4 regions of the Providencia huaxiensis genome follow, and region 4 is predicted to be linked to each of the others. Evidence: predicted binding sites of a transcription regulator. Region 4 holds the regulator's gene; each other region holds the start of a gene.
What was found. The regulator CRP, encoded in region 4, controls carbon source genes, mostly activating them, when cyclic AMP is high. The targets are predictions, from matches to a motif close to ATGTGANNNNNNTCACAT.

Region 1: CYG50_RS09495 (sugar transporter) is a predicted target of CRP. The motif match lies at 1,213-1,230, and genes of this name have one in related genera.
Region 2: CYG50_RS01660 (NupC/NupG family nucleoside CNT transporter) is a predicted target of CRP. The motif match lies at 2,414-2,431, and genes of this name have one in related genera.
Region 3: msrB (peptide-methionine (R)-S-oxide reductase MsrB) is a predicted target of CRP. The motif match lies at 2,402-2,419, and genes of this name have one in related genera.

What each region holds. Positions count from the first base shown of each region.
Region 1 covers NZ_CP031123.2:1,694,811-1,700,888, reverse strand. Annotated here, with positions in the region: gene CYG50_RS09510 (alanine/glycine:cation symporter family protein) at 1-122, shown strand, start outside; gene CYG50_RS09505 (hypothetical protein) at 322-600, shown strand; gene CYG50_RS09500 (DUF2594 family protein) at 778-999, opposite strand; gene CYG50_RS09495 (sugar transporter) at 1,369-2,568, shown strand; gene CYG50_RS09490 (DMT family transporter) at 2,676-3,008, shown strand; gene CYG50_RS09485 (DUF333 domain-containing protein) at 3,054-3,353, shown strand; gene CYG50_RS09480 (FdhF/YdeP family oxidoreductase) at 3,644-5,926, shown strand; gene dsbB (disulfide bond formation protein DsbB) at 5,984-6,078, opposite strand, start outside.
Region 2 covers NZ_CP031123.2:34,872-40,949, reverse strand. Annotated here, with positions in the region: gene deoC (deoxyribose-phosphate aldolase) at 1-476, opposite strand, end outside; gene CYG50_RS01660 (NupC/NupG family nucleoside CNT transporter) at 965-2,248, opposite strand; gene CYG50_RS01655 (TatD family hydrolase) at 2,554-3,339, opposite strand; gene CYG50_RS01650 (patatin-like phospholipase family protein) at 3,332-4,429, opposite strand; gene CYG50_RS01645 (BON domain-containing protein) at 4,572-4,982, opposite strand; gene prfC (peptide chain release factor 3) at 5,178-6,078, opposite strand, start outside.
Region 3 covers NZ_CP031123.2:1,681,795-1,687,872, reverse strand. Annotated here, with positions in the region: gene CYG50_RS09445 (D-hexose-6-phosphate mutarotase) at 33-914, opposite strand; gene gapA (glyceraldehyde-3-phosphate dehydrogenase) at 1,199-2,194, opposite strand; gene msrB (peptide-methionine (R)-S-oxide reductase MsrB) at 2,550-2,963, shown strand; gene CYG50_RS09430 (YeaC family protein) at 3,078-3,383, shown strand; gene pncA (bifunctional nicotinamidase/pyrazinamidase) at 3,493-4,119, opposite strand; gene ansA (asparaginase) at 4,142-5,161, opposite strand; gene sppA (signal peptide peptidase SppA) at 5,329-6,078, opposite strand, start outside.
Region 4 covers NZ_CP031123.2:4,174,569-4,180,646, reverse strand. Annotated here, with positions in the region: gene CYG50_RS21090 (hydrolase) at 1-956, shown strand, start outside; gene CYG50_RS21085 (YheU family protein) at 953-1,171, shown strand; gene CYG50_RS21080 (phosphoribulokinase) at 1,350-2,219, shown strand; gene CYG50_RS21075 (OsmC family protein) at 2,310-2,711, opposite strand; gene crp (cAMP-activated global transcriptional regulator CRP) at 3,067-3,699, shown strand; gene CYG50_RS21065 (hypothetical protein) at 3,894-5,123, shown strand; gene CYG50_RS21060 (aspartate aminotransferase family protein) at 5,187-6,078, opposite strand, start outside.

The DNA of each region.
Region 1 (6,078 bases), 2.1 Mb from region 4:
CTAATTTAATTGCTCTGTTACTTTTAAGCCCTGTTGTTTATCGGTTAACACGAGACCATATAAAAGATGTGAACGCAGATAGCATTGATATGGCAAAACAGTTGTACGACAATAAATCATAATCGATTGATAATAAGCTTCATTTTAATGATGAAGCTTATTATTTCTTCAATATCCCCCTCTTATTCATAAAGCTTATCGATGGGTAATATATAAATCATCTATTTTTATCGGTAAAATTACGGAATGGCGTTAAATGCGCTATGCTTAGAAGAGAAGTTGTAAACCATGCGTATTTTATAAATTAAACAAGGGGATAGAATGGATATTCTGGAGAAAACGTTATTGTTTGGTAATGAATTTTTGACAACGACAAACCCCGCTAGGTTAGTTCCATTTAAATTTGAGATCTATCATTCTGAGCAAGGTTTTTACCATCGAGTCTATAAGCAAGTTGGCATGTCAGGGGCTAACTTAGGGCAAACATTTCAAGTGTGGGCTTTTGAAGAGCAGAAAAGCTGGGATAAACAAACCGCTGATACGACAGTTGATGAATATATTCAGCATTGCCAAGATATTTATAAGCGGAATAATGCATAAGTTGTAGAAAAAAAAAGCCCCCTTCATAGGGTTCTGAAGGGGGAGCTAAATGAATAAAGAATGGTTTAATTCATGAACAAAGATAGATGATTTTCATGATTAAAACTTAGTTATTTGTGCAGTTTAAACCACTCAATAGTATATATATCCTTAAAATAGCATTTATCGCTAAATAATCTATTGGCGATACCCTGTTTTTATTTGTTCTAACGTGTTTTTATAGGTTTCTGCCTGTTTTTCGTCTTCCATTTGTGCAATTTCACGTTGCATCTTGATTAAAATTTTACCTGCATCAGCTTGGCCGATAGCTTTTAACATATGCGTCAGTAAATTTTTTAGACAAGTAACTTCATCCGCTAAAGTATTAACGTTAGGTTCAGTAGGAAAATGGTTTTTCATTAAAAAGGTCCTTTAAGCATAAAAAATAATAGCAAGATTGTAGCATAGAAAGTAATACTATGTGTTTTCAGATAACTGAATGTTATAAATATTCAGATTAATGCGTTAAATTTGAACGAACGATTAAATAGGATGTAGGAGGCGCTAATAATTACTAGGCCCGCTGTTTTTCTTGCCAGTAGGTAGGAAGGAGTCTTTATGAACAATAAAAAATTGTGATACAATTCACAAAAAGAGTTATTGGCAACAGAGGTTGCTCAGTAACGACTCAATCCTGTACTAAATACCAATGTCTTTTTGCAGCAATTTTTACATCCAATTAAGCTGTTGGTATCTGTTATTTGTGGGAAAGTGAAGGCTAAAAGAAATATGACGCAAGTTTCTAGAAAAACAGCTTGGATCCGTGTAATAGCATTAGCGGTTGCTGCATTTGTTTTTAATACAACAGAGTTTGTACCTGTTGCATTACTCAGTGATATTGCAAAAAGCTTTGATATGACGGTCGCACATACTGGTTTGATGATAACAATCTATGCGTGGGTTGTGGCTTTGATGTCGCTACCTTTAATGTTATTAACCAGTAAAATAGAGCGCCGTAAATTATTAGGCTTCTTATTTGTTATCTTTATTATTAGCCATATTATTTCTGGTTTTGCATGGAGTTTTGATATTTTAATTGCAGGACGTATTGGTGTGGCTTTATCTCATGCTGTATTTTGGTCAATTACGGCATCGTTGGCTATTCGGGTTGCCCCCGCAGGTAAAAAAGCTCAAGCACTTGGATTATTAGCGACGGGGACTGCATTAGCGACAGTATTAGGTCTTCCCCTTGGCCGAGTGGTTGGGCAATTCTTAGGTTGGCGAGCGACATTCTTAGGTATCGGTGTTATTGCATTGTTTACTATGGTTGTCTTGATCCGTTATTTACCTCGGTTACCAAGTGAACATTCCGGTTCGTTAAAAAGTGTGCCTATGCTATTTCAACGGCCGGCACTCGTTGGAATGTTTGCATTAACGGTGTTAGCAGTAACCGCACATTTTACGGCTTACAGTTATATTGAGCCTTTTGTTCGAGAAGTTGCATTACAAAGCCAAAATTTTGCAACTTTACTCCTGCTGATTTTTGGTGGAGCTGGTATTGTTGGCAGCGTCATATTCAGTCGCTACAGCAGCAAGTTTTCATTATCATTCTTACCCGCAGCAATCGCATTTATGACGATTTGTTTATTATTGCTGATGCCATTAGGCAGAGATGTTTGGTCTTTGGTGATGTTATCGGTGTTCTGGGGAATGGCAATGATGTGCATTGGTTTAGGGATGCAAGTTAAGGTGATTGATTTATCTCCAGATGCCACCGATTTGGCAATGTCAATTTTCTCTGGAATTTTCAACATCGGTATTGGTGCAGGGGCGCTGCTAGGTAATCAAGTTATTGTCCATATGGGGATGACTCAGATTGGTTACATTGGTGGTGTGATTGGTCTTATAGCTTTCGCATTATGTGTCTATTTATTCAGGCGCTATAGTGACACCCTTAGCGATAGAATAGGCGCTGCTGCAAATCACTAACTCGCATTTCATTATGACGTAAAGATGAAAGCTCTGTGTTATTTTAATGATAAACAGAGCTTTTTTGTTGTTACCTGAGTAACTCATTCTAATAATAAGGAAAGACAATGAAGGGTCTAGGTTTCTTATTGATGTCTATTATTGCTGAAGTCATTGCAACGACAACATTAAAAGCATCTGATGGTTTTAGTCGTTTTTGGCCGTCTTTGATTGTTATTATCGGTTATGCAGTCTCTTTTTGGGGGCTTTCACAGGTGGTGAAAACCATGCCATTAGGTATTGCTTATGCAATTTGGTCAGGTTTGGGAATTGTGTTGGTTTCCATCGCTGCAATTTATATTTACAACCAAAAACTCGATTTACCTGCAATTATTGGTATGCTATTAATTATTATTGGTGTCTTAGTCATTAATTTATTTTCAAAAAGTGGTGGGCACTAAACCGTTGGTGCAGGATATTCAGGCAGCATGATTGGGGAAACAAAAATGAGGCATCGGGTTAGTCAATTTTTAAAACCAGTAATAGCAATGTCACTTGCTGGGGTGATATCTGTCATGCTATCTGCGTGTGGTAGCTCAAACGTAGATAAGTCTGTGGAACATTCCGCGAGTCAGTATGCCCAGCAAGTGGTCAATTTAGGGCCTGGTGCGCAAGAAGCTTGTGTGTCAGCGGGGGGCTTACCTGCATTGACATTAGAATTAAATGGTTCACAAACTGCCGTATGTCAATTTGCGAATGGTAAACGTTGTGCTGTTGACATTATACAATCGGGCTCTTGCATATAACTCTTCTTTTTATGAAGTTAATTAACCTCCTATTAATTATTAATAAGAGGTTAATTAACGCTATATTCCCATTCTAATCTATTCTATTTTAATATTCCTATATTTCATTTTATTAATTATGTTTTTTATTAATCATATATAGGTCATCTAATTATGAGCATCTATTTAGGTGTTTATTTTAATTATTGATATTTAACGACGAAATTACTAATATTAAATAATAAAGAATATTTTAGATAATTATAAAAGCACATATAAAGACGTTTACATTTATTAAAGAGTAATGCCTAATGAAAAAGAAAATTGAAGAGTATGATGGCCCCGCTGCAGGTTGGGGGGCTGTAAAAGCAGTTGCAGAAGCGCTACGCGGCCAAATGAAAGTCGGGCACGATATCATTGCGATGTTTGAAATGAATAAGGTGGACGGTTTTGACTGCCCTGGCTGCGCGTGGCCTGATCCTGTACACACAGCGTCATTTGATATTTGTGAGAATGGGGCAAAAGCAATTGCTTGGGAAGCGACATCTAAAAAAACAACCCCGGAATTTTTTTCTAAATACACTGTTACAGAATTACTTGAGTGGGATGACTTCCATTTAGAGGATGAAGGCCGTCTAACTCACCCTATGAAATATAATTCACAAACCGATAAATATGAACCTATCGAATGGGAAGAGGCCTTTCAGCAAATAGGTACGCGTTTACAAAGTTATTCAGACCCAAATACTGTTGAATTTTATACCTCCGGTCGAACTTCAAATGAAGCCGCATTCTTATATCAATTGCTGGCTCGTGAATATGGAACAAATAATTTCCCTGATTGTTCAAATATGTGCCATGAGCCAACGAGTGTTGGTCTTGCTGATTCCATTGGTGTCGGTAAAGCGACAGTATTGTTAGACGATTTTGATAAAGCGGACTTAGTTATTTGTATAGGCCATAACCCAGGGACTAACCATCCAAGGATGTTGAGTTCATTGCGCGAAGTTTCTAAACGCGGCGCAAAAATCATTGCAATAAATCCTTTGAGAGAACGCGGTCTTGAGCGTTTTGCCTACCCGCAAGACGTGGTAGAAATGCTAACGCTAGAGTCTACACCTTTAGCAGGGCACTATTATAAGGTTCGTATCGGTGGAGACACAGCTTTACTTAAAGGTGTCATGAAGTTGTTGATTGAAAAGCACCAAGCCGCTGTGGACGCAGGAAAAGAACCTATTCTCGATACTGAGTTCATATCAACTCATACACAGGGTTATGAAGCTTTAAAAAATGACTTAGAGACAACAAGCTGGAAAGATATCTTGAGGGTTTCTGGTTTACCTCGTGAGTCTATTGAAGAGATTGCCGACCTTTATATTGAGGCAAAAAGCACTATTATTTGTTATGGCATGGGGATCACTCAGCACGAACATGGTACGCAAAATGTGCAGCAACTCGTTAATTTACTGCTACTAAAAGGTAATATTGGCCGCGAAGGTGCGGGTATTTGCCCATTGCGCGGCCATTCGAATGTTCAGGGTGACAGAACGGTTGGCATTACAGAGAAACCGTCAAAAAGCTTTTTAGACAAAATTGAACAACGATTTGGTTTTAAACCACCAAGTGAATTTGGCCATGCAGCAGTGGCTAGTATGCAAGCAATTTCTGAAGGAAAAGCCAATGCGTTAATTTGTATGGGTGGAAACTTAGCAGTTGCAATGCCAGATAGAGACGCTTGTTTTTCAGGTATGAAAAAGCTTGATTTAGCCGTCCATACAGCAACGAAACTAAATCGTTCTCATTTATTAACCGCTAAGCAGACATTCATATTACCTGTATTAGGGCGTAGTGAGATAGACAGACAAAGCAGTGGTGTGCAATGCGTTACGGTAGAAGACTCCATGTCGATGGTTCACGCATCAAAAGGTTTACTTAAACCTTGTAGCCCTTATCTTAAATCCGAGTGTGCGATTGTTGCAGGGATAGCGAAAGCGGCAATACCGCAGAGTAAAGTTGAATGGGATGATTTTATCGGTAATTACGACTTGATCCGCGATGCGATGGAAGCGGTACTGCCTGGTTTTGATGATTATAACGCACGTATTAAAATACCTGGAGGGTTCCATCTGACTAACGCTGCTTCTGAGCGTCGTTGGTTAACGCAATCAGGTAAAGCTAACTTTGTACCGACAGAGGGCGTTATTGAAGACCCGAATTCAGCGGTAAATAGCGAATTGATTTTGGCGACATTGCGTAGCCATGATCAGTACAATACAACAATTTATGGGTTAAATGACCGATACCGTGGTGTGTTTGGGCAGCGAGATGTTGTTTTCATCAGTGGTGCAGAAGCCCAAAAACAGAAGTTAGAGGCGGGGGATAAAGTTAATCTCATTGCATTAGATCGTGAGCAGAAACCGACAAAACGCCGTTTAGATAACCTCACTGTCGTGATTTATGATATGGCAGACCGCAGCGTTGCTACTTATTTTCCTGAAGCTAATAATCTAATTTCGTTAGATAATTTCGACCCGCAATGTGGTATTCCTGCGTATAAAAATATTCCCGTGAAATTAGAACGAGTTATTCAATAAACAGATTTAAGTTTTAGAAACCCCAAATGTTGAACGTAACATTTGGGGTCTTAAAGATTATTTTTTGGCTGGGAAGAACTGGCTGATGATAACAATGATGGCAACTAAGAGATAAGCCGCGAAGATGCCAATTAACCATTGTGGCATATCCA
Region 2 (6,078 bases), 430 kb from region 4:
ATCGAAATTTCAGACGCTTTACGGATTAACGCTGCATCTTTTAATTCACCTGTTTCAATGATCACTTTCAACAACACATTGGCAGCTGCACAAGCGTCTTTACAGGCTTTCACTAAGTCAAAACCAATTTGTTCATTACCGGCAATCAGTGCACGATAAGGGAAAACAACGTCAACTTCATCTGCACCGTAAGCAATCGCCGCTTTAGTTTCAGCTAATGCGATATCAATATCATCGTTACCGTGTGGGAAATTTGTGACCGTTGCAATACGCACATCTGGAGTGCCTTGTTCACGTAATGTTTTACGTGCAATTGGAATGAAACGAGGGTAAATACAGATTGCTGCCGTATTGCCTGCTGGGCTTTTCGCCTGATGACACAGTGCGATGACTTTTGCATCGGTATCGTCATCATTTAAAGTGGTTAAATCCATAAGGGACAGCGCGCGTTGTGCGGCCGCTTTTAAATCAGTCATATAACTCTCCAACGTTGTTAATTCTTCAGAACGACACGTTCTTTGTTGGCGAGCGGGCTTGGTTCCTTAAAGATGCTAGTCGGATGCTTTCCGAACTGAGCAGCTGAGATCCTTCTCACCGCATCATGCCCTAGAGTCCTAGACTCTGAGAACTAGCAGTTCCATAGCAGCTTACTAATGCCTATTTGACCATGGAATGATGCCTTTTTATGTGCTACAAATCACATTAATCGACTGAATGTTACATTATTAAAATAAAAAATGTGATGAATATCTAATTATATCATCTCTCACCATCAGTTTTTCGCTCAAATGGCTTTTCAATGTATTCTTCATCATTAATTGACTAAGTTAAGAATAGTTGAAAATTTACGATTGATATAAAAAGTCATAAAAGAATATAGCGAATCAAAATGAAAACGGAAGGACTATTGCCCTTCCGATTGACTTATTTGAGATGGTATAAATCTTACCACCAGATACATAAATTAAATGACTGCCGCTGCGCCTAACGTCAAGAAAAAGCCTGCGATGGTTGCACTCATTAAATTAGACAGGGTACCCGCCATAACCGCTTTCATACCTAAACGAGCAACCTCACTACGACGATTTGGCGCCATGCCCCCTAAACCACCGAGTAAGATAGCGACGGATGAAAGGTTAGCAAACCCACATAATGCGAACGAAATAATCGCTTTAGTATGATCAGAAAGCACTTGTTTACCCGCTGCCAGCACTTCTGCATCTGCCTTCATATAATCACCAAAGTTCATAAAGGCAACAAATTCATTCACGACAATTTTTTGACCGATAAAAGAACCCGCGACTGTCGCTTCACTCCACGGTACACCAATTAAGAAGGCAATCGGTGCAAATAACCAACCTAATAATAATTCAAGTGATAATTGTGGATAATCAAACCAACCACCAATGCCACCTAAGATGCCATTAATCAACGCAATCAATGCGATAAAAGCTAATAACATTGCACCCACGTTCAGTGCCAGTTGCATCCCTGATGATGCACCAGATGCTGCTGCATCAATGATATTGGCTGGGCGCTCATCTTCAGCAACTAAATCGGTTGCATCAACCCGATCGTTCACATCTTCCGTTTCTGGAACCATCAGTTTAGCGAATAATAAACCACCTGGAGCGGCCATAAAGGAGGCGGCGATCAGGTATTCCATAGGCACACCCATTTGTGCATAGCCCGCCAAAACTGAACCCGCGACAGAAGCTAAACCACCACACATGATGGCAAACAGCTCTGATGTGGTCATTGTTGCAATATAAGGGCGAACAACCAATGGCGCTTCCGTTTGCCCTACGAAGATATTCGCTGTCGCAGATAAGGATTCGGTTCTTGAGGTTCCCAGTACTTTTTGCAGGCCACCACCAAGAATTTTAATCACTAACTGCATGATGCCCAAATAATAAAGCACAGCAATTAATGAAGAGAAGAAAACGATAATTGGCAGAACACGGAAAGCGAAAATAAAGCCACCGCCGCCAAACAGTTCAAACATTTTATCGGAAACAAGGCCACCGAAGATGAAACTCATCCCATCTTGGCCATATCCAATAACTTTAGAAACCGCATCAGACATCCCTTGAAGCACACTACGCCCCGCAGGAACATAAAGAACAAATGCGCCAATGGCTAATTGAATTAAAAATGCACCACCGACTGTGCGGAGTTTAATTGCTCGGCGATTGCTGGAAAATAGAATAGCTATCGCGATAAGTACCGCCATTCCGATAATACTCATAATGAGCTGCATGGAAGGATCCCTGTTCACTTTATTTTAGGTTGATATATAAGGAAACGTGTAAGTCGCCTTGATTCTTAATCTGATGATTATACCTAGTCATCACCAATAACCCGCAATACTCATCACAAATACACACTGCAATAAACAACAAAAATTCACATAATGTGACAAGAATCACAAAATAGACTCGGTTTAGTCTGGAAAGGAACTAAAGTCCTAATTCATCACAATAAAGACTAAATAGATTTAAATAGCTAACTAGTGAAATTACATAAACATTACTTATGAATTTGTATGCGGTTTTATTTGGTGAGATTAAATAACGACAAGCTATTGTTGTAAAGTTGTTGGGCTATTTCTTCAGGGGATTCGTGGCGAAGCTCACATAATGAACGAAAAACCCACTCAATACGTTCAGGCCGATTTGGCTCACCTTGGAAACCCGAAACAGGCATATCGGGGGCGTCCGTTTCGAATAATAATGAAGCCAAAGGAAGTTGGGACATCACATGGCGAGTTTTATTCGCTCTTTCATAAGTAATGGTTCCACCCACACCAATATAATAACCAAGTTTAACAAAGGCTTGCGCTTGAGATAGGCTGCCAGCAAAGCCATGTACGACACCACGAGCAGGGACCTCAAAACGACGTAACATCGCTGCTAATGGGTCATGGCTTTTTCGTGAATGCAAAATAACGGGTAAATCAAACTGTTTCGCTAACTTTAATTGTGCGGACAACACCTCTTGCTGGCGTTCAAATTGCGGGTTTTGCATATAGAGATCAAGCCCAATTTCGCCTATCGCTACACATTTTTTATTTTTTTCAGTTAGATAATCAGTCAATATATCAATATGTTGTTCTTGAAACTGACTTAAATATAATGGATGAAAACCCATAGCAGCATGGAGCTGCGGGTACTGCTGTGCCAGTTGCCAAACACGCTCAAAATTATCCACACTCACCGTAGGAATGACAATATCGCTCACGCCACTTTGCTGAGCAAGCTTCAAGCTTTCAGTAAAAGAGTCACTAAAGGGTGGAAAATCAAAATGGCAATGGGTATCGATAAATTGAAGCTCAGCCATCACGGCTCTCATTTGCTGATATTGCAGCCAGAGGCACTGAAGAGACAGGCTCAGTCACCAATTCAGGAATGAGCTCACTCGGTACTTGAGGCTCAAGCTGAATATCTAATGGATTCGACTCAATTTTCTGTGCCAAGGTATGTCTAAAGCGATTTGTACTGTGGTCAAATGCGTCACCCAGTGCTGCAATAAAATAGCGGCCACACCGGCGACCCGTATGGTAATCTTGATTAAGTGAAGACACCTTACTACCCAGCGCACTGCTTTTCAGTGGAACAGGTGGATAAATCTCAAAGACCTGTACATCTTTTGGTGGGTTTTCAATAAATTCTTGCGTTTTACGGTAACTTTTCAGATGAACTTTCAGCATAGCGGCCATACGTTGTAGGCCATTATTTTCCCCTTCCAACCACCGAGTCATTCTTTTCACCCATTCAGGGGTAAAATACATTTGGGAGGGAACGGTACGGATCACAACAATGGTCTCTGCGCCACGACGATATGCCTCTTCAACTGGGATCGCAGCACTAATACCGCCATCCTGATATAAAGTGCCATCAAGTTCGACGCCTTCCCGATAAAAACCCGGGATCGCGCTGGACGCACGAATGATATCCAACCAAGTGTCGGCATCAGGCTGTAAGAAGGCCGCAGAAAAATCATCACTGCGACTTGCCCCCATATAGAATTCACGGCCTGAATCTAATAAATCGAGCCCTGCTTGTATACGTAATGGAAATTCTTTTGCTGTGGTATCGACTAGCCAATCTAAATCAATCAGATGGCCACCTCGAATAAAACGCAAGGGATTAAAAAATGCTGAATTGGTTGTATAGCGTGTGATCACGCGACGTGCGTAGCCCGCTTGCCCACAAATATACGCAGAAAGGTTTTGAGCTCCTGCAGAAGTACCAATCATCAGATCAAAAGGGTTGAAATCAGAGATAAGAAACTCATCCAGTACACCTGCAGTAAAAATCCCTCGTTGGCCGCCACCTTCACAAATCAGAGCCGTTTTTCCCGAGTTGATATTATCAAAGAATGCAAGCGGCTCAATCGTGCCGAGTGTAACTGAAACGTGTTTTCCCATAATGCCTCTGGATGACAGAAGTTCTTTTTAATTCACTTTAAATAGCTCAAAAACAGAATGAGCTTCCCCTAGAAAACCCATTCTATCAACATTGTACAATAAATACTCAGCAATATGAGCTATTGAGACATTTATTTACCACTTAGTTAGCAATCACTAAACCATTTTGTACCGATTTAACCCCATTAACTTGCGATGTAACTTGGGTAATTTTATCCATTTGATCGGCTGATTTAACAAAACCTGATAAGTAAACAACACCATTGACGGTTTTAACTGATACGCTGTTACTCGATATACCTTTCGTACCCAGTAATTTCCCTTTTACATCAGCAGTAATCGCTGAGTCATCAATGTACTCGCCGGTATTTTTAGCGCCACTCGAAATAGCATTTCCAGTATCTTTACCTGCCATTTCAACTGTCTTAGATGCACTGTCCCACGTATCTGAAGCTTGTTTTTTCAAAGCACTATCAGATGATGAGCTACAAGCCGCGAGTGCCCAGCTCAACCCAATAACTCCTAACCAACTCAATAGTTTTGCTTTTTTCATAAAAACCTTCCTTTCACTGCAATGGACAACGAATAATATAGCCTAAGTAAAAAAACATAAAAAATAAAGAGAAAGGTAATAAACACAGAATATTCTTGATGATAAGCACCAAAAAAACAGGGAAAGTAACTTTAAATGAAGTTCGAAATAAGATGACCCACTGCTAACCATGTTAGTCGTGGGTCATAAACACAATTAGTGTTCGCGTGTTTTGCGGAATTTAACGTCAGGGTAGCGTTCACTGGTGAGGTTAAGATTCACCATTGTAGGTGCGATATAAGATAAGTTATCGCCACCATCAAGGGCTAAGTTTTGCTCATTTTTGCGCTTAAACTCTTCAAGTTTCTTCGCATCATCGCACTCAACCCAACGCGCAGTAGAAACGTTAACAGCTTCATAAATAGCTTCAACGTTATATTCGCTTTTCAAACGCGAAACCACCACGTCAAACTGCAGCACCCCTACCGCACCAACAATTAAGTCATTGTTAGTTAACGGACGGAAAACCTGTACCGCCCCCTCTTCAGATAACTGAACGAGGCCTTTTAGCAGTTGTTTTTGTTTTAGCGGGTCACGTAAACGAATACGACGGAATAATTCAGGGGCAAAGTTTGGAATACCCGTAAACTTGAGTTCTTCACCTTGTGTGAAGGTATCACCGATTTGGATCGTGCCATGGTTGTGCAACCCAATAATATCCCCTGCGTAGGCGTTTTCGACCTGAGAGCGGTCCCCCGCCATAAAAGTTAACGCATCGGAAATTACTACGTCTTTTTTGATACGGACTTGGCGCAGTTTCATGCCTTTCTCATAAGTACCTGAAACAATACGCATAAATGCAACACGGTCACGGTGTTTTGGGTCCATATTGGCTTGAATTTTAAACACGAAGCCAGTGAATTTTTCTTCTGTCGCATTAACTTGGCGTAAATCTGTTTGGCGTGGTTGCGGCTGCGGAGCCCACTCCACTAAACCATCTAACATATGGTCAACACCAAAGTTACCTAACGCTGTTCCGAAAAAGACTGGGGTTAATTCCCCCTGCAAGAAGGCATCATGGTCAAACTCATGGGATGCCCCTTGAACCAATTCCAGC
Region 3 (6,078 bases), 2.1 Mb from region 4:
GTGCTTAGATCTTATATGCTCAGAATGGATAATTAATCTTGCGGCTTATTATCACGGCTGACCATCACTAATGAAAGGCGAGCAGGGTGCTGCGCATCACTTTTCATTGGGACGTTGATCCTTGCTGTTTCTACACAAACCATCTGTTTGTACCCATTATTTGGCATATCGCCCATACTGCATGATAATTCTGCCCAAGGGTTCCAACAGACAACATCACTATTATGGTAATGGTGAATTTCTATTGTACGGGCCCATCCGTCATCACGTAAGAGGCTGTATTCCTCTGGTTCTGAATAAATACGGTCGGTATGTTTATTAAATTTCAGTGGTTCATTTACATAAGCTTCTTTATCTGCGACTTTATCGAAATAGTGGCCACCTAATCCATATACAGTGGCTTTTTGAATATCGCTGATATTGAAATAACTGTGTAATGCAGCAGTCGTTTCGAAGTCCCCATAACTTTCTAGTTCAAGCTCACATGTTTCACCTAGTTTCATTCGTAGGATCAGGGTGAACTCATGGGGCCATAATTTACGGGTATATTCTGTATCTGTTAATGTGAAGGTTAAAATAACACCATCTTCATGTTCATTATGTGCAGTGAATTGCCAAGGTAGAATTCGTGCAAAACCATGACTAGGACTAGCTACAGGACCAAACCAAGGCCAACAAATAGGAATACCACCGCGGATAGCAACGCCTTCTTTAAAAGCACTCTCTGAACTTAGCCACAAGCAAGGTTTTTGCCCCGCAGGTTGCCAATCAATAAGTTGGGCGCCTTGTAAACTGACGGCCCCACGCACCTTAGGATGCGAGATAACAATGAGTGGAAGCTCACCAAGTTGGCGTTGAGTGATGTAAGCGGAGACTTGTTTGATGACCGGTAATGCAAAAAGTTTATCGTGCATGGTATTAGGCCTGTGTTAATGAAACAGAGTGAATACTCGTCATACATTAAACTGCAGCATTGTTGACGGTGTTCATTCACTTGAATTATTTAGAGTATCTGTCCGGCATACTTAAAGCCGCAGTGAATAGTATTCATTCTAAAATAAGTTGTGTTTATAGCGTATCCAATGAGAGATCAACCATAAGCGATATAGCAGAAAATATGAAGTGTTAATTTGTTATTGGATACGGTACAAAAGAGCCGCCAATTGGCGGCTCAGTTAGACAGATTACACGACAGCTCTTATTTAGAGATGTGAGCGATCAGGTCTAATACTTTGTTAGAGTAACCTGTTTCGTTGTCATACCAAGAAACTAATTTAACAAAGTTGTCGTTCAGTGCGATACCTGCTTTAGCATCAAATACTGAAGTCAGTTTTTCACCGTTGAAGTCAGTTGATACAACGTCATCTTCAGTGTAACCCAGAACGCCTTTCAGCTCGCCTGCTGCTGCTTCTTTGATAGCATCACAGATTTGAGTATAAGTTGCTGGTTTTTCTAAACGAACAGTTAAGTCAACAACAGAAACGTTAGGCGTAGGTACACGGAAAGACATACCAGTCAGTTTGCCATTCAGTTCAGGGATAACTTTACCTACAGCTTTAGCAGCACCGGTTGATGAAGGGATGATGTTTTGAGCAGCACCACGACCACCACGCCAGTCTTTATGAGAAGGACCATCAACTGTTTTTTGAGTTGCAGTTGTTGCGTGAACAGTTGTCATTAAGCCTTCAACGATACCGAATTTGTCGTTGATAACTTTAGCCAGTGGAGCTAAGCAGTTAGTTGTACAAGATGCGTTAGAAACGATTTCTTGACCTGCGTAAGCTTTGTGGTTAACGCCCATAACGAACATAGGAGTATCATCTTTAGAAGGGCCAGTTAGAACAACTTTCTTAGCGCCTGCTTGGATGTGTTTACGTGCAGTTTCATCAGTTAAGAAGATACCTGTTGCTTCAGCAACGACGTCAACACCGACTTCGTTCCATTTCAGGTTTGCAGGATCTTTTTCTGCTGTTACACGGATTTTTTTGCCGTTTACAACTAGGTGACCATCTTTAACTTCAACAGTACCGTTGAAACGACCATGAGTTGAGTCGTATTTCAGCATGTACGCCATATATTCTGCATCGAGCAGGTCGTTGATAGCAACGATTTCGATGTCAGAACGCTCTTGTGCAGCACGGAAAACGATACGGCCAATACGACCAAAACCATTAATACCTACTTTGATAGTCATAGTATTTCCACCAGCTATTTATTCGTGAATTAAGTTGTAGTTAAAGTTACCAAAACCTTGCCAGCCGTCAAGCGGAATCGTGTCAATTATTGAAAAAAATCAATTCTGATACCACCAATTGCTTATTTGTCAGCCACTTCAGCGGCAAATACAGCCGCACGTATTATCGGGATTGTACGGCATAATGAAACCATCTATCAGTGATATATGTGATACGGTTCACAAATCAAAACGGAAAGTAAGATGCTTCTTAGTTTAGAATAGTTTTACAGAAAATGTTGTTAATTTTTTGTTGATTGAAATTGATGTATGATAACCATTAAACCGTTTAGTCATTTAAATATTTAGGGATGACATGTCAAATAAAGATAACCAACCTATTGATATCTCAAAGTTAAATGAGATGCAGCGTTATGTTACACAACAAGCCGGTACCGAGCCACCCTTTAGTGGTCAATTATTGCATAACCGTAAAGACGGTGTGTACGAATGCTTATGTTGTGGTACACCTTTATTTATGTCTGAGACCAAATTTGATGCAGGTTGTGGTTGGCCAAGCTTTTATCAACCGGTTAATGAAGAGGCCATCAAATACATTGAGGATTTCTCTCATGGAATGCATCGTATTGAGGTTCGTTGTCAACACTGTAATGCGCACTTAGGGCATGTATTTCCAGACGGTCCTCAGCCTACCGGTCAGCGTTACTGCATTAATTCAGCATCATTAAGCTTTATTGATGATGATAGCGGTGAAAAGACACGTGGATAAAGAGCTGAAGGTTGCTGAAGCTATTCTATGATAATAACAAAAACGATTCAGCTTTTAGCTGAAATCGAGAAAAATAAAATAATGTGCTAATTGTGTATTTGAAGGAGCCTTACCGTGAGCGTTGAAGTTAATCCAGAGCAGCTTGAACAATTGTTGGCAGTGATGACCCCCGAAATTTATGAGCGCCTAGTGACAGCAGTTGAACTCGGTAAATGGCCTGATGGGGTGATGTTAACACCGGAACAGAAAGAACATAGCTTACAAATGGTGCTATTGTGGCAGTCTCGGAATAACCATGACCCGGAACATATGACGGTAGGGACTAATGGTGAAATTACGATGAAGAGCAAACAAGAGCTGAAAATGTTGTTTCAAGGTGAAATGTTAGCGACCTTAAAACCACAAAACAATGATGAATAACAGCTGCTTTACAAAAAGTTTGGTTATTCAATATGATGCTAAAGGGTGACAGGGTCACTAAAACAAGTTTTCTCAACTGATATGAGAAAACTTGTCAGCAAAGTATGAGCTAATGAAGGTCAGCTAAAGTGATTAACCTTGCGCCTTGCTTTTGCATTTCAGCTAAGGCTTCTTGGCTATCATTGGCCGCTAGGTTAACACCTCTACACCCATCGGCGAGAACATCCACGGAATAGCCTAGTTTTAACGCATCTAATACAGTAAATTTGACACAATAATCTGTCGCAATTCCCATAATAATTAAATGTGAGATATGCTGTTCTTGTAACCATGCGTGCAAACGAGTTTGGCTAATTTTATCGTTATCGAAAAAGGCACTATAACTATCAACTTGAGGGTTTTCCCCTTTGGTGAAAGTTTCACGAATAAGCGATTGGTTTAAATTCGAGTGTAACTGAGCGCCGTGTTCACCTTGTACGCAATGAATTGGCCACCAAACTTGTGTAATGCCGTTTAATTCACCGACTTCACCAATTTGAGTGTTTGAATTAGCAGCGAAGCTAAGGTGTGTCGCGGGATGCCAATCTTGACTTGCAATGATATCTATCCGTTTTTGTTGGCAAATAGCCATTGCTTTATTCGCAACATCAATAACATGTTCGCTTTCATTTACTGCCAATGTCCCACCAGTGCAAAAATCGTTTTGTAAATCGACTAACAGTAAAGCTGTTTTCATTATGTCCTCAGTATTTTATCTGTTATTCATCAGCATAGCTCAACTCACCGCGTAAATTATTCTGCATTAATTCACGGATCAACGCAGGGGTATAATTTTGGCTAAGTAAGTAGTGCAACTTACTTAAGGCGGCTTCAAAAGTCATGTCATATCCACTGATCACACCAGCTTCAGCAAGGGCGTGTCCCGTGGCATAGCCTTCCATATTAACACGACCAGAAATACATTGTGTCAGGTTCACCACAATAATTCCTCGGCTCGTTGCTTCGCGAAGTATACGGAGTAATTCAGGTTGCTGAGGGGCATTACCGACACCGTAAGAGCGTAATATTAGTGCCTTAACGGGTTGCTGAAGAATATTGCGAACAATCTCAATTGAGAGCCCAGGGTAAAGTGTAACCACACCGATAGGTTGAGGTGTAATTTGGTGGCTTTTAAATTCACCGATACCAATAGGAGCAGGACATGTATTAAATGTGCGAATATTGATGCCAGCTTCCATTAGTGGTGAGCAGTTAGGCGAGCTAAAAGCATCAAAGCCATCAGCATGGGCTTTAACGGTGCGGTTACCGCGATATAATTTATTATTGAAAAATAGGCCGACTTCATTAACGGGGTAGTTTGCCGCTAAATATAATGCATTTAATAGATTCGTCTGCCCATCAGAACGCAATGCTTCTAAAGGTATTTGTGACCCTGTCACTATTACCGGTTTTTTCAAGTTTTCAAACATGAAAGATAACGCAGAAGCAGTAAAAGCCATGGTATCAGTGCCATGTAAGATGACAAACCCATCATAAAGTGGGTAGTTTTCACAAATGTCATCAGCGATAAGCTGCCAATCTTCAGGGGTAATATCAGATGAATCAATCAACGGCTGATGCTCTCGGATCGTAAACTCAGGCATTTCAGGACGGTGAAACTCAGGCATTTGAGCTAATTGAGCTTGTAAGTGACCGGAAACAGGCACATATCCCTGTGGTGAATGGCGCATGCCGATTGTTCCGCCCGTGTAGACAACATAAATTGATTTCTTCTGCATCTGATTACCTAATTTATCCAACTTATCGAAGGAGAGTGATTATCAGGATTTTGACGTATTTGTTAGCGTATTACTATCGTTAACTTACGAATAATTAGATTGATATGAGGTTATTGATGGGGTTATGAGAGAAATCCCCTTCACCGGTTCTGAAGGGGATTTAGCAATCAGTTAATTTCTGCGCAATTTAAGCAAAATGCATAACGGTTTTGCGGGTCATTCATTTTTAAGAAAAATTGAGCTTGCTGGCGGATGTCCGTCGCGACAGCTGGGGGTAAAAATACGTGTAGTACATCGGGCATTACGGCTTGGACGCTAGTTGTTAATTCAAGTAGCAATTGATCCATAAAGGTCAACTCAGGCTTCATCCAATCTAACTTAACATCAGTGAGTTTAGCGAGCTCAGCGGCTTTATCTACCGCATTATCAAAATCACCTAGCTGGTCGACAAGGCCATTTTTAAGTGCATCTTGCCCGATCCACACACGGCCTTGTGCAATTTTATCTATTTCTGCTGGCGTTTTATGGCGAGCTTTAGCAACTAAGCCAATAAATGTTTCATAGCCATTTTCAATAGTGATTTGCATCATGTCAGCAAATTGTGGGCTGATCCCTTTTGTCAAAGAAATATCAGCTAATGGTGATGTTGATACACCATCAGTATATACCCCAATAGAATCTAAGGATTTTTCAAAGGTATTGATCACACCAAATATACCAATTGAGCCAGTCAGTGTGTTTGGACTAGCAATAATATAGTCCGCGGGAGTTGATACCCAATAACCCCCCGATGCTGCCATGCCTCCCATAGAAACCACAACAGGTTTGCCCGCTGCATGGGCAGAAGCCAGTTCACTGCGGATCAAATCAGAAGCACTGACGCTTCCCCCCGGGCTGTTAACCCGTAAGACGATCGC
Region 4 (6,078 bases):
GGGCTAAAAATCCACACCTCCAAACATTACTGCCAAGGATTTTCCGTAGAACACCGAAAATCAAACCGATATGGCAGCGCCTTGAATTGCCAGATGGCGATTTTATCGATCTCGCTTGGAGCGAAAAACCTGAGCTAGCGGCGCACAAGCCACGTTTAGTGATATTCCATGGCCTAGAAGGGAATTTTAAGAGCCCTTATGCCCACGGGATGCTAGAAGCTGCCCAAAATAACGGTTGGTTGGGTGTGGTGATGCACTTTAGAGGTTGTAGCGGTGAGCCAAATCGCCAGCAGCGAATTTACCATTCAGGCGAAACAAATGACGCCCGCTATTTCCTCCGTTGGCTAAAAAAGACCTTTGGGGATGCACCAACCGCAGCTGTTGGTTATTCTCTTGGGGGCAATATGTTAGCCTGCTATCTCGCTGAAAGTGGGCAAAATGCAGATATCGATGCGGGTGTTGTTGTTTCTGCCCCTTTGATGTTGGAAGCCTGTTCTTTGCGAATGGAAAAAGGGATATCTCAATTCTATCAACGCTATTTACTAAATGGCTTAAAACGTAATGCAACGCGTAAATTAGTGCGCTACCCGGGATCACTCCCTTTAAACCTACTGCAATTGAAGCAGCTTAAGCGGATCCGTGAGTTTGATGATGTGATTACTGCGCGTATTCATGGGTTTGATGATGCTACCGATTATTATCAAAAATGCAGTGCATTGCCCAAATTAGCTTATATCACTAAACCAACGTTAATTATTCACGCCAAAGATGATCCATTTATGGCACCTGAAGTTGTGCCTGATTTATCATTTTTACCCCACAATGTGGAATACCAAATGACGGAACATGGCGGACACGTAGGCTTTGTGAGCGGTACCTTGAGAAAACCGCAAATGTGGTTAGAAACCCGCATTCCCCAATGGTTAATGCCTTATTTAAATAAGGAAATAATGTGATTGTTCCATGGCAAGAACTTGCCCCTGAAACATTGGAAAATCTGATTGAAAGCTATGTTTTACGAGAAGGGACAGACTATGGCTCCCATGAAAAAAGCTTGCAAGATAAGGTTAACGATGTGAAACGGCAGTTAGTTTCTGGTGAAATTGTGCTAGTCTGGTCTGAATTGCATGAATCGGTTAATTTCATGCCTAAGGGAAGTTTTTCTTTATGATATTTTTATTCCGTGGTTCATTTTGACGTCATCATCTACCATAAATTAAGTTGGGTGTTTTCTAACGCAACCATGTTGTAAAACTATCAAATAAGGCTCATAACTCTAACACCCGTTAATCCGCTTCATGCACTGTTGATTAAAATAGTGCTTATTAGCGCAACACAGGGAGTCTGCGATGTCCAAAAAGCACCCAATCATAGCCATCACCGGTTCAAGCGGTGCTGGCACAACCTCAACTAGCCAAGCATTTCGTAAAGTTTTTCACCAATTAAATATCCAACCGGCAACACTGGAAGGGGATAGCTTTCACCGCTATACACGTCCTGAAATGGATATGGCTATCCGTAAAGCCAGAGAACAAGGGCGGCACATCAGTTATTTTGGCCCCGAAGCGAATGATTTTGCTTTGCTTGAACAAACCTTAGTCGACTACGCAAAAACCGGCTGTGGGCAGTCCCGTAAATATCTACATACTTATGATGAAGCGGTACCTTATGGCTTGCAACCTGGGACATTCACCCCTTGGGAACCGCTGCCAGACAAAACAGATATTTTATTTTATGAGGGGCTGCATGGGGGTGTTGTTACTCCAGAACATAATGTTGCACAACATGTTGATTTGCTTGTCGGTGTTGTCCCTATTGTCAACTTAGAATGGATCCAAAAATTGATCCGCGATACCACAGAGCGAGGGCACTCTCGCGAAGCAGTCATGGACTCGGTTGTGCGTTCTATGGGGGACTATATTAATTACATCACGCCACAATTCTCTCGCACTCACATCAATTTCCAACGTGTTCCAACGGTAGACACATCTAACCCATTCTCAGCAAAAGCGATTCCGTCACAAGACGAAAGCTTTATTGTGATCCGTTTTCGTGGGCTAGAACAAATTGATTTCCCCTATTTGCTATCAATGATATCTGGCTCATTTATTTCCGCAATGAATACAATTGTCGTTCCAGGAGGGAAATTGGGGTTAGCAATGGAATTAATTATGGCACCAATAGTCGAAAAATTAATTAATCAAAAGAACAACAATTAAATTATTTTTTGATTAATAAACAAGATGCTTATCATTAATTAAGATAAGCATCTTTCAATTCAAATATATTAGTAAAAATTAAATTTATTTTTAGTTTTTTATTTCAAAGCTGTGTGTGACTTCAACGGTTTTCTCTAACATCAATGCCACTGAGCAATATTTTTCAGCAGAAAGTTGAACAGCACGTTCGACCGCTTTTTCCGTTAATTCATTCCCAGTTACAATAAAATGCAAATGGATTTTCACAAAATAACGCGGGGCTTCTTCACGGCGCTGTGAGGTTAATTTAACTTCACAATCAGTAACATCGTAACGGCCCTTTTGTAAAATCGAAACGACATCAATCGCGCTACAGCCGCCGGCCGCCATTAGCACCATTTCCATTGGACTTGGCGCTTTATCGCCCGCATTGCCATCCATCATCACTTGGTGCCCAGACGCTGACTCCCCTAAAAAAGAAAGTCCTTCAACCCACTTTACTCTTGCTTCCATTGTATTTCCCCTTGAAATGAAATCGATTTAAAGGCTACATTGTTCCATAGATACAATGAATGTTATATCAACTTTATTTGGCTGAAGCGATACAGGGAAGACTTTCTGTATTGGATATGCTACAAACAATACTTAGTTGATAGGATTAAGATCAAAACTCAACGGTTTAATTGATCATATTATAGTGTTGATATCAATTTGCGTTACCAAAAGCAATCAAAAGCGCTGAAGTAATCAGCCTCTTGATTATTTAAAGGTATATAAGGCAAATTAATATGCTAAGCTAGTGACTTTAAAGCCAGCCTTTCTAGACGTTTTTCCGAATGGCTGCAATAACATACAGAGGATAACGCTAATGGTTCTCGGCAAGCCACAAACAGACCCTACTCTTGAATGGTTTTTGTCACACTGCCATATTCATAAATATCCATCCAAGAGCACTCTTATCCATCAGGGTGAGAAAGCAGAAACCCTTTACTATATCGTTAAAGGTTCGGTGGCTGTTTTAATTAAAGATGAAGAAGGCAAAGAAATGATCCTCTCTTACCTGAATCAAGGGGATTTCATTGGTGAGCTTGGGTTATTTGAAGAAGGGCAAGAACGCACTGCGTGGGTTAGAGCAAAAGTCGCCTGCGAAGTTGCTGAAATTTCATATAAAAAATTCCGTCAATTGATTCAGGTAAACCCTGATATTTTAATGCGCCTTTCTGCGCAAATGGCTAGCCGCCTACAAACAACATCTGAGAAAGTCGGTAACCTTGCATTCTTGGACGTTACTGGCCGTATTGCTCAAACGCTATTAAATTTAGCCAAACAACCCGATGCAATGACACATCCAGACGGTATGCAAATCAAAATCACTCGTCAGGAAATAGGCCAAATCGTAGGTTGTTCCCGTGAAACAGTTGGTCGTATTTTAAAAATGTTAGAAGACCAAAACCTGATCTCTGCACATGGTAAAACCATTGTTGTTTACGGCACTCGTTAATTAACCTTTCAGCCTCGCTCTCTTGGCGAGGCATGCAATTTAAAATAACGTTATACCTCTGGTATAACGTTATTTTTTCTTATCCATAGCCTATTTATATACTTTCATTAATGAGTGTCGTTTCTTTATATTTTTCTAGCTAATGATCACACTAAGATAATGGTAACAAAACTATTACTAGGAGATTATTAGTCGTGGAGTTAAATACTAAAGTAAATAATATAAAAAGTTCACCTAATTATATGGATAATAAAAAAATTACATCCAAAAACCTTTCATTTATTGAAGGGTTAAATATTATTAATCCATTAAATACAGGAGGTTATAAGAAAGTAAATCTCGCTATTAAAACTTGTGAGTTTTACAAGAGAGAACAACCCGAGCTAAGCCAACTCCCTTATTCACAACCTGTTGGAAAAATCAAAATTCCCTATATTTATCAAGAGGAATATTTGGTTTCCCCATCAAATGTCTTTAAAAATAATATTACAACAGAAAATAATTCAACAAAAAATATTAAACTGGAAAATACTCCTATGAAAACTAGCAACTCTAATGCAGAGTTAATTAATACTACCAAAAAAAATTTTTTAGTTAAAGATTTCGGTATCAATAAGTTAAAACACTTTTTCCATGAGTCTATTGAAAAAATAAAATCTACTAGCAAAATTCAAAGTTTAATTATCAAAAATAAAACAATACCAAGAAATGAAGATATCTATCATGTTAGATTTTATAATAATAAAGACGCTAACAGTATCATCATGCAAAAAAACAATAAAGAAACAGAGTGCATTGACTTAGAATGGGATAGCTACACCGAAGAACCAAGCTACTTTTTGGGTACATTAGATGAATCAGCGTATCCAAGTTATGAAAATTTAAATTTTGGCTTAAGCCACGATAGTTTTAAAAAAATTCTCCATCTTACTAACTTTCATTCGAGCAATGAGAGCTTAAACTCTAATTCCTCTGGTTATCAATCAGATAGCAATCCCTCTTTAGGTAATTCAGTGTGCTTTTCAGATGACTTTCCACATCAAGAGAAAAATAAAAACATTAGATTAATAAGTGAAAATTTCAGTAATCTAAATAAAAATGAAATTACAGATAATAAAGCGAACGAAACCAGACTACCTAAAAAAGAAAAAAATAGGATAGCTAGAAAGCTAAAACAAACACAGGCAGAAAAAATGGACAAATTAGCCAAAGGAAATAGTTCAACAGGCTATATTCATCCTTCTCGTCGAAATAAAATAAATAACTCAATTAAAATTGAAAAAATAAATCATCTTGATAGACAAATAGCTGGGCTGAAAGCTCTGAAAAGAGAATACCAAGAAATGGCTGTTATGACTTCAACACATGAAAAAAAAATTGAACAATTAGTATTAGAAGCTCAACAAAGTATCGTAAAAAAGTAAAAAATTTAATCAATAAAATGTTTATTGCAGAGGCAAAATGCCTCTGCAACTTTACTCTACAATTTAACCCAATAACTTACCAATAGCCGTTTCTAATTTCGCCATCCCACTATTAATTTCTTCCTCAGAAATAATCAGTGAAGGCGTAAAACGTAAAACATTCGTGCCAGCATTGAGCATCATCAGACCTTCTACAGCACTGGCTTGCAAAATATCTTTCGAACGGTTTAATAGTTTTCCGTCTAACTCCGCGCCGATTAATAACCCCATTCCTCTGATCTCAGAAAAGATGTGGTATTTATCGTTAAGTTTATTTAAATGAGCAACAAATAATTCACGACGCTTTTCGACACCACTTAACACTTCTTCAGTATTAATAATATCAAATGCCGCATTCCCCACCGCACAAGCTAATGGATTGCCACCATAAGTCGTACCGTGCGCCCCCACTTCCATGGTTTTTGCCACTTCTTCAGTGGTGATCATTGCACTGATAGGAAAACCGCCACCCAATGCTTTTGCCGTGGTTAAAATATCAGGCACAACGTTGTAATGCATATAAGAAAATAGTTTGCCTGTACGCCCCATACCGCTTTGTACTTCGTCAAAAATGAGTAGTGCGTTATTGTCGTCACACAGCTTACGAACTCCTTGCAGAAATTCTGATGTTGCTGCGGTTACACCACCTTCCCCTTGTACGGGCTCTAACACCACTGCACAGGTATTTTCATCAATCACCGCTTTGACTGCATCAAGGTCATTAAAAGGCACATGAATAATATCCGCGGGTTTTGGCCCAAAGCCATCTGCATATTTCGCTTGCCCACCAACCGAAACGGTAAATAATGTGCGCCCATGAAAAGCTTGTTTAAAAGCAATAATCTTCGTTTTATATGGGTTATATTTGGTGATAGCGTAGCGACGCGCTAATTTAAACGCGGCTTCGTTAGCTTCT